2 regions of the Pectobacterium araliae genome follow, and region 1 is predicted to be linked to the other one. Evidence: predicted binding sites of a transcription regulator. Region 1 holds the regulator's gene; the other holds the start of a gene.

Region 1 (4,834 bases):
AATTTGCCGATCACCACCAGACCGGTAATAAGTGGTGCATCTACCCGATGTATGACTTCACCCACTGCATTTCCGATGCGCTGGAAGGGATCACGCATTCGTTGTGTACGCTGGAATTCCAGGACAACCGCCGTCTGTATGACTGGGTGCTGGATAACATCACTATCCCTTGCCACCCACGTCAGTACGAATTCTCTCGTCTCAATCTCGAATACGCGATTATGTCCAAGCGTAAGCTGAACCAGCTGGTAGTGGAAAACGTGGTTGAAGGCTGGGATGATCCGCGTATGCCGACCATTTCAGGCTTGCGTCGTCGTGGCTATAGTGCGGCATCCGTCCGTGAGTTCTGTGTGCGCATCGGCGTAACGAAGCAGGACAATAACGTGGAAATGGCGGCGCTTGAATCCTGTATCCGTGACGATCTGAATGAAAATGCTCCGCGTGCGATGGCAGTGTTAGATCCGGTCAAGGTCGTGATCGAGAATCTGCCAGCCGAGCACGAAGAGTTTGTGGCGATGCCAAATCATCCGAACAAGCCGGAAATGGGCTCACGTCAGGTCGCATTCAGCCGCGAAGTTTACATCGATCGCGCTGACTTCCGTGAAGAAGCTAACAAGCAGTACAAGCGTCTGGTGTTGGGTAAAGAAGTGCGTCTGCGTAATGCCTATGTGATCAAAGCCGAGCGCATTGAAAAAGACGAGCAGGGCACCATTACCACGATCTACTGTAGCTATGATGCGGAAACGCTGAGCAAAGATCCGGCTGACGGCCGTAAAGTGAAAGGTGTTATCCACTGGGTTTCTGCGGCGCATGGCGTTCCAGCGGAATTCCGCTTGTACGATCGTTTGTTCAGTGTGGCGAACCCTGGCGCGGCGGAGGATTTCCTGTCGACGATTAACCCAGATTCACTGAAAATTACGCAAGGTTTTGTAGAAGCAAGTTTGGCACAGGCAGAAATAGAGAAAGCGTATCAGTTTGAGCGTGAAGGTTACTTCTGTGCCGATCGTGTTTATTCCAACACAGAACATCTGGTGTTTAACCGAACGGTTGGTCTGCGCGATACCTGGGTAGGCTAAGGCCACGAGGTAGAAGATAAAAATAAAACCGCCTCGGCGGTTTTATTTTTTGATGCGGTCGATTTATCGCGTGGAATCGTGCAGAGTTTCGTCTTCTCGACAATCCCCTTCACTGCAATGCCCATAGAGATACAGACTGTGGTTGGACAGTTTAATGCCGTGTCTTTCTGCGATCTCGCGCTGACGCGCTTCGATAGATTCATCGCGGAATTCAATGACTTTGCCACAGTCGAGGCAAATTAAGTGATCGTGATGATGCTGCTGCGTCAATTCAAAGACGGATTTGCCACCTTCAAAGTTATGACGGGTTACGATACCTGCATCATCAAACTGGTTGAGTACGCGATAGACGGTCGCAAGACCAATCTCTTCGCCCATATCAATCAGTTTCTTATATAAATCTTCCGCACTGACGTGATGGCAGACAGGATCCTGTAGCACTTCCAGTATTTTCAGTCTTGGAAGAGTGACTTTCAGGCCGGCCTTCTTTAATGCGATATTGTTGTCAGTCATGCGGGTTTAGTCCTGTTGCTTACTTATCAATGGAGGCTGCCTAGCCTATGACATCGGTCGGCTCAAAAAATGTAATTGCGTCTCAATTATAGAACCGCGTATGCAAAATGAAAACAAGGGAATGTTAACAATATTGTCCCCATTCATACTACTGATATACACGCAGTCCGTTGTTGATGAATGAAGAAAGAGTGAAGCACGTATAAAACCGATGGGATTATTGTACAGGTTTACTGATAGAAGTTAAAAAAATGTATCAATTATTATGAAAGGTTTTACCTATCAATACTATTTTGGCCCTGATCGAAACTATCAGGGCCAAAATGGCTTAGCCAACCAACTCTTTCAGATTCAGTTCATCGCTGATTTGTTTCACCCACGTCGTTACACGTTCGCTGGTCAGTTCAGGCTGACGGTCTTCATCGATAGCCAAGCCGATGAAGTGATTGTCGTCGGCGAGTCCTTTAGAGGCTTCAAAGTAATAGCCTTCTGTTGGCCAGTGACCGATAATCGTCGCGCCGCGAGGTTCAATAATGTCACGAATGGTGCCCATGGCATCACAGAAGTATTCCGCATAGTCTTCCTGATCGCCGCAGCCAAACAAAGCAACCAATTTCCCCGTGAAATCAACTTCTTCCAGCGACGGGAAGAAGTCATCCCAATCGCACTGCGCTTCACCGTAATACCAGGTTGGAATACCCAGCAGCAGGATATCGAAACCTTCTAGGTCTTCTTTGCTGCTTTTGGCGATGTCATGAACATCAGCAACGTCGGTGCCTAACTGTTGTTGAATCGTTTTGGCGATGTTTTCCGTGTTGCCCGTATCACTGCCAAAGAATATTCCGATGAGTGCCATGAATTGAATAACCTCTTGATTCCTAATGGTATGGTGTAATATTTCACCCATTTATCTGTTAATAATAACAGACACTCACATCGGGAGAAACTCGTATCGGTAAGGAGGCGTAAATCAAGATCGCGTGAAATGCGAAGGTAAGTAAGAAAACGAAAATATCTCTACTGATACTGAATTCCCTATAATCAATGTGGTCTATGTTATCGTCTGAGATTACGGATATATTTCTTTAACATAGCGGCGGCTATTCATTTGTAACGGTACTTCATTTTTTATGAATGTGCTTTTTATTTTATGATTTATTCCGCTTGTAATTAAAAGCAGGCTTTTGTTTGTGAAGAATAAAAATCACGGAGCGGTACATTATTATTCGTGGGAATTAAAATACTTACAAAAGATAATGTTTTTATAGAATTGAAAATTTGTAACATTTCGCGGGAACATTCCTAATAAAGGAAGATAAGAATTATAACTATTTACAGCTGAAACGATACAATTTTAAAGGGGAAATTTTAGCTTTCTGATGTTAAAGAATAAAATGAAATTTCATTCAAATTACTTTTCCATCTGATCGCCTATCCATGCCAACGCACGTAGGACGTGGTCGTGCAGCACATGCGCTTGCAACCCTATGATTAAAAACCTTATATTTATAAAAATAGAATAATGTATTATCCGTGCGAAAAATTATATTAATAAATATAGCAAGAATGCTAAATATTCTCTGTATTTAGCCGATGAGTTAGCGTGGTTTTTGAGTTTTCAACTCGGTGAAATGTGAACGCTAGGGAGAAGTGACCTGTTTCATGGTGTGAATTTTCTGATACATATCGGTTGATTAGCGATAAAAATCTTTTCAACCATTTTCCTGATTTGGAGTGAGCTATGGGACTTATTAAAAATATTGCCATCAGAACCGCTATGCTATGGGTGCTGGGCATTTTTTGTGTTCTTTGGGGCGGCGTATCAATATATACCATGTTCTCTTTTAAAGAGATGACGGCGACCTCGAAAACCAGCACCTTACTAGTTCAGAACATGAACTTTATCAACCAGGGCAACGATCAATATTTCCGTATGGTAACCCGTTTGGCGCGTGCGGTTGATGCTCGCCGCAGCGGTGATAATGCCACTGCGGATAAAGAGCAGGCTTCTGCACTTGTCGCGCTGGATAAACTGAAATCTGATTTGGTGGCGTTTAATGCTATCGATCACGCAAGTCTGGACGATGCGCTGGTGCAGGCTGTCAGCCGTGACTGGAATAATCTGGTTGTGCAGGGCGTTGAGCCACTTTATCAAAAGGCTGCTGCCAACGCGCTGGATGACTACCAAGATCAGGCCAAAAACGTTGTGCCGCCATTGAGCCGTCAATTTGGTGCTTCGCTCTCTGCATTCAGTAACGCCAGTGCGGAAAAATTCGCTGCGGCGGGTGTCCGTTTTGAACAAATCACCACGGTTGGACAGAACATTGTGCTGAGTGGCTTGGTTATCGGCCTGATTATGTTGTTCCTGACCGACCGCTATCTGGTGGTGTGCCTGGTTCGTCCATTAAACGATCTGCGCTATCACTTTAGCGTGATTGCTTCCGGCCATCTGGGCAAGCCGATTCTGGACTTTGGTAATAACTGTGTGGGTCGTTTGTTCCCACTGCTGCGTGAAATGCAGGGGAGTTTGGCCAGTACAGTTAGCACGATCAGAAACAGCACGGATTCCATCTATCAGGGCGCTTCTGAAATTGCCGCGGGTAACAACGATCTGTCTTCACGTACCGAAGAACAGGCTTCTGCGTTGGAAGAAACCGCAGCGAGCATGGAGCAACTGACGGCGACGGTGAAACAGAACGCCGAAAACGCCAACCACGCCAGCCAACTGGCATTACAAGCCTCGACAACAGCGAAAAAGGGCGGTGAAATCGTTGAAAACGTGGTGAAAACCATGGCAGAAATCTCTGGCAGCTCGAGAAAAATTGCAGAGATCACCACCGTGATTAATGGCATTGCTTTCCAGACCAACATTTTGGCGCTGAACGCGGCGGTAGAAGCGGCGCGTGCGGGTGAACAAGGCCGCGGATTTGCCGTTGTGGCGGGCGAAGTACGCAGTCTGGCGCAGCGCAGTGCGCAAGCGGCGAAAGAGATTGAAGGGCTGATTTCTGAATCGGTTCGCTGCGTGGACACCGGCTCCAACCTGGTTAGCGATGCCGGAGACACGATGCAGGATATCGTCCGTGCGGTGACTAACGTGACGGATATCATGGGAGAAATTGCGTCGGCATCGGAAGAACAGAGCAAAGGGATTGCACAGGTGGGTCAGGCCGTGGCGGAAATGGACAGCGTAACGCAGCAAAACGCCGCGTTGGTTGAACAGGCCTCGTCAGCTGCCTTGTCGTTGG
Region 2 (4,834 bases), 510 kb from region 1:
GACGAATACCAACGCTGTCGCGCCAGCGATCCTGTGTAGCGCAGCAGCTCTTTTCATCGCGGCAGGGCTTTGCTTCCCCTACCGTCGACCACTACCCTAATACCGGAGAATCTATGCCATACGTAAACATCAAAATCACCAATGAAGGCGTCACCGCTGAACAAAAGCGTCAGTTGATTGAAGGCGTCACTCAGTTACTGGTTGATGTGCTAAACAAAAACCCAAAAACCACCGTGGTCGTGATTGATGAAGTTGAAACGGACAACTGGGGGATCGGCGGCGTGCCAGTGACGGAGCTGAGAAAAGCCAGTAAATAGTGAAATGGTGCCACCTGAGTGGCACCCGTTTTATATCCCCAACATCGTATCCATCAGCAGATACATATTCAGGGAAACCACCAGTACAACAATAAGTTGCCCAATGCGCTGTACCCATTTTCCGTTCACCATCGTCCCCATTAATTCACGGTTACCGGTGAAGGACAGCAAAGGAACCAGCGCTAGCGCAATCCCGAAACTCAGCACCACCTGGCTCAGCACCAGCACTCGCGTCGGATCCATACCGGACAGAATCACGATAAACGATGGCAACATAGTCACTGTGCGACGTACCCAGAGTGGAATATGGAAATGCACAAACCCTTGCATCACCACCTGCCCCGCCAGCGTACCGACGACGGTAGAAGACAGACCCGCCGCCACCAGACTCAGACCAAAAATGACCGCAGCCGCTTTACCCAGCAGCGGCTCCAGCGTTAGGTAGGCTTTATCCAGATCGGCAATATCCTGATTGCCGCTGAAATGGAACGCCGCCGCAGCCGTTGCCATCATCGCCAGATTGACGAATCCGGCGATGGTCATCGCAATCGCGACATCGACTTTCGTTGCCGAATAACGCTCGGCACGGGTGTGGTTGCCCTCATGCTGCGTCAGGGAAGAGTGCAGGTAAATCACATGCGGCATAATGGTCGCCCCCAACACACCGGCGGCCAGCAACACGGCATCGGAGGTAGGCAGACTTGGGATTGCCATGCCTTTGGCTAACGCGGACAGCTCAGGCTGAGAGAATACCAGTTCGACAATATACGCTGCTGCCACAAACAGTAACAGCCCGCCGATGACCATTTCTAACGGCTTCTGCCCACGCTGTTGCAGCATGAGAATCAGGAAAGTAGCGATAGCGGTGAGAATCGCGCCTTCCAGTAACGACACGCCCAATAGCAGTTTGAAACCAATTGCCGCACCGATAAACTCGGCCAAATCGGTCGCCATCGCAATAATTTCGGCCTGCACCCAATATGCCCAAACGGCCGGGCGCGGGAAGCGATCGCGGATATGCTCAGCCAGGTTCTTACTGGTTGCGATCCCCAATTTGGCAGACAACAGCTGGATCAGCATCGCCATCAGGTTCGCCCACACCACCACCCACAACAACGTATAGCCATAGGCTGCGCCAGACTGGATGTTCGTGGCAAAGTTACCCGGATCAATATAACCAATCGCCGCGATAAACGCCGGGCCCATCAAAGAAAGTTTGACCTTCCTTGATGTACGGCTTGTTGACTCAATAACACGGCTACCCGGCATAGTATGACCCTTCTAACACTGTTGTTTTATTACTCTCACAAAAACGATAATGATTATCAAGTGCATTTAGAGTGGTGATACCAATTCTTTTGATAGTTAAAGATGATGAGTCATTCAAAACTTAAAAAACATCTTTTTTATCAAACAAATCTTAACAAGATATAAACAAAAAACCCCATGTGGTGGGCATGGGGTTCGGAATAAAGATACGTTGTAAAGTACGTGTATCAGTCTTGTGCTTTTGATACGGCAACCATCGCCGGACGCAGCAAACGGCCGTTCAGCGTATAGCCTTTTTGCATTACCATCATGACATGGTTCGGCTGATGATCGGCCGAAGGTAACATCGTCATCGCCTGATGCACTTCTGGGTTAAACGGCACACCCACATCACCCACAACGTCGATGCCAAACTTACGCACGGCATCCAGCAACGATTTCAGCGTCAGTTCGACACCTTCAATCATCGCAGCCAGTGATTCATTGGCTTTGTCCGCCATATCCAGCGCACGTTCCAGATTGTCGATAACTGGTAGCATTTCACTGGCAAATTTCTCTACCGCAAACTTATGCGCTTTTTCGATATCCATTTCCGCACGGCGGCGAACGTTATCGGCTTCAGCACGGACGCGAAGCATATTGTCACGTTCACGCTGTTGCAATTCGCTCAACTGGGTTTCCAGTTCGGCGATGCGCGCATCACGCGGGTCAGCTACGTCTGCCGTCTCTGGCGTGGCATCCGCTTGCTGCCCTTTTGCTGCTTCCTTTTGATCCAGGACTTGCTCGTCAGGCGTTTTCTGTTCTTTACTACTCATGAAATTCTCCGCGGTTTAGCATTAATCTCGCTAGTTGCTTATTATGGGGATCAAAATCGGGGATTCAAGGGAACCTGTCATATATTGGTTCCCACCGCTGCCGATACACCACGCTGAGGACAAAACAGCAATGAACACACCGCTTACAATGAACAGGCCGTTTAATTGTATTGGCATTGTCGGCCACCCGCGCCACCCAACGGCGTTGGCAACGCATGAGATGCTCTATCATTGGCTCACCGAAAAAGGTTACTCCGTTCTGATCGAACAACAGATTGCGCGGGAACTTAACCTGAAAGACGCACCGACAGCGAGCCTTGCCGGCATCGGTCAGCAGGCGGATCTGGCCGTGGTGGTCGGCGGTGATGGCAACATGCTGGGCGCAGCACGCGTGCTATCGCGCTATGACATCAAAGTAATCGGCGTAAACCGGGGTAATCTCGGCTTTTTAACCGATCTCGATCCCGATCATGCCCAGCAGCAGCTTTCTGACGTGCTCGACGGCCATTACCTGAGCGAACAGCGTTTCATGCTGGAAGCGCACGTTTGCCGCGCAAACCAGCCCGATAGCATCAGTACCGCCATTAACGAGGTGGTGCTTCACCCCGGAAAAGTCGCACACATGATTGAATTTGAAGTCTATATTGACGACAAATTCGCCTTCTCCCAGCGTTCAGACGGCCTGATTATCGCCACGCCAACAGGCTCAACCGCCTATTCGCTTTCCGCTGGTGGCCCTATCTTAACGCCATCTTTGGAAGCCATTTCGCTGGTACCCATGTTCCCACACACATTGTCTGCCCGCCCGCTGGTCATCAACAGTAGCAGCACCATTCGGTTGAAATTTTCTTGCATCACTAACGATCTGGAAATCAGTTGCGACAGCCAGATTGCGCTACCAGTGCAAGAGGGCGAAGAAGTCCTGATTCGCCGCAGCGAACATCATCTGAATTTGATTCATCCAGAAAATTACAGTTATTTCAATACACTAAGTTCAAAACTCGGCTGGTCAAAAAAATTATTCTAAGATTCTATTAATCTACTTTACTGTATATAAAACCAGTTTATACTGTATGTAAACACAGTTCTCATACAGGAAAACCATCATGCTGGCGCAACTCACTATAAGTAACTTCGCCATCGTGCGCGAATTAGAGATCGATTTTCAGTCAGGGATGAGCGTTATCACCGGGGAAACCGGTGCGGGGAAATCGATTGCGATCGATGCCCTCGGCTTATGTCTGGGAAATCGCTCTGACGCCAGCATGGTCAGGCCGGGCGCTGCCCGAGCCGACATTTGTGCCCGCTTTGCGCTGGCGGATACCCCGACGGCACGTCAGTGGCTGGAAGAAAACCAGTTGGATGACAGCAACGAGTGCCTGCTACGCCGCGTCATTAGCGCCGATGGTCGTTCACGGGGTTTTATTAACGGCACCGCCGTGCCGCTGTCTCAATTACGTGAACTTGGCCAGCACCTGATTCAAGTGCATGGTCAGCATGCTCATCAGCGCTTGCTGCGTCCCGATCATCAAAAACACCTGCTAGATGCCTATGCCGATGAACCGAAACTGCTCGTTGCCATGCAGCAGGTTTGGCATCAGTGGCACCAAAGTTGCCGCGCACTGGCGCAGCTGCAACAGGCGGCTATTGAGCGAGAAGCCCGCCGGGAACTACTGCAATACCAATTAAAAGAGCTGAATGAATTATCCCCACAGCCCGGTGAATACGAGCAGATTGACGTTGAATACAAGCGTCTGGCAAATAGCGGTCAGCTACTGACGATGAGCCAACAAGCTATGCAACTGCTGAGCGAAGACGACGAGCAGAACATCATCAGCATGCTGCATAGCGTAAAACACCAACTTGGCGAACTCATCAATATGGATGACAAACTGTCCGGCGTGCTGTCCATGATCGAAGAAGCGGGCATTCAGCTTAGCGAAGCCAGCGATGAACTGCGTCACTACAGCGAACAGATGGATCTCGACCCGATTAGGCTATATGAGTTAGAACAACGCTTGTCGCGCCAGCTTACGCTGGCACGCAAACACCATGTAGCTCCAGAGGCGCTTCCAGCGTTCCATCAGCAGCTACTGGAAGAACAGCAACAGTTGGAACAGCAGGAAAGCGACCATGACGCGCTCAGCGCCTCCGTCGGCGAATATCACCAGCAGGCACTGCATCTGGCACAACAGGTTCACGTGCGTCGTCAGCACCATGCGAGCGAGCTGGCGCAGCTCATCACCACGAATATGCGCGAGCTGGCAATGCCGCACGGTCACTTCACCATTGATGTGAAGTTTACGCCGGACAACCTGACGGCCACCGGTGCCGACAGTATCGAATTCCGCGTCACCACCAACCCCGGTCAACCACACCAGACGCTGGCGAAGGTGGCATCAGGCGGCGAACTGTCGCGTATCGCGCTGATTA

The links. Region 1 encodes Fur, which represses iron uptake genes when iron is present. Its sites were predicted from a motif close to ATAATAATGAGAACNACTATCAA; they were not measured.
Region 2: AACH44_RS03875 (Nramp family divalent metal transporter) is a predicted target of Fur. The motif match lies at 1,624-1,646, and genes of this name have one in related genera.

What each region holds. Positions count from the first base shown of each region.
Region 1 is NZ_AP028908.1:1,359,022-1,363,855, forward strand. Features, by position in the region: gene glnS (glutamine--tRNA ligase) at 1-1,076, shown strand, start outside; gene fur (ferric iron uptake transcriptional regulator) at 1,140-1,589, opposite strand; gene fldA (flavodoxin FldA) at 1,918-2,445, opposite strand; gene AACH44_RS06075 (methyl-accepting chemotaxis protein) at 3,331-4,834, shown strand, end outside.
Region 2 is NZ_AP028908.1:853,241-858,074, reverse strand. Features, by position in the region: gene AACH44_RS03885 (MFS transporter) at 1-100, shown strand, start outside; gene AACH44_RS03880 (2-hydroxymuconate tautomerase family protein) at 114-317, shown strand; gene AACH44_RS03875 (Nramp family divalent metal transporter) at 348-1,586, opposite strand; gene grpE (nucleotide exchange factor GrpE) at 1,814-2,401, opposite strand; gene nadK (NAD(+) kinase) at 2,550-3,428, shown strand; gene recN (DNA repair protein RecN) at 3,508-4,834, shown strand, end outside.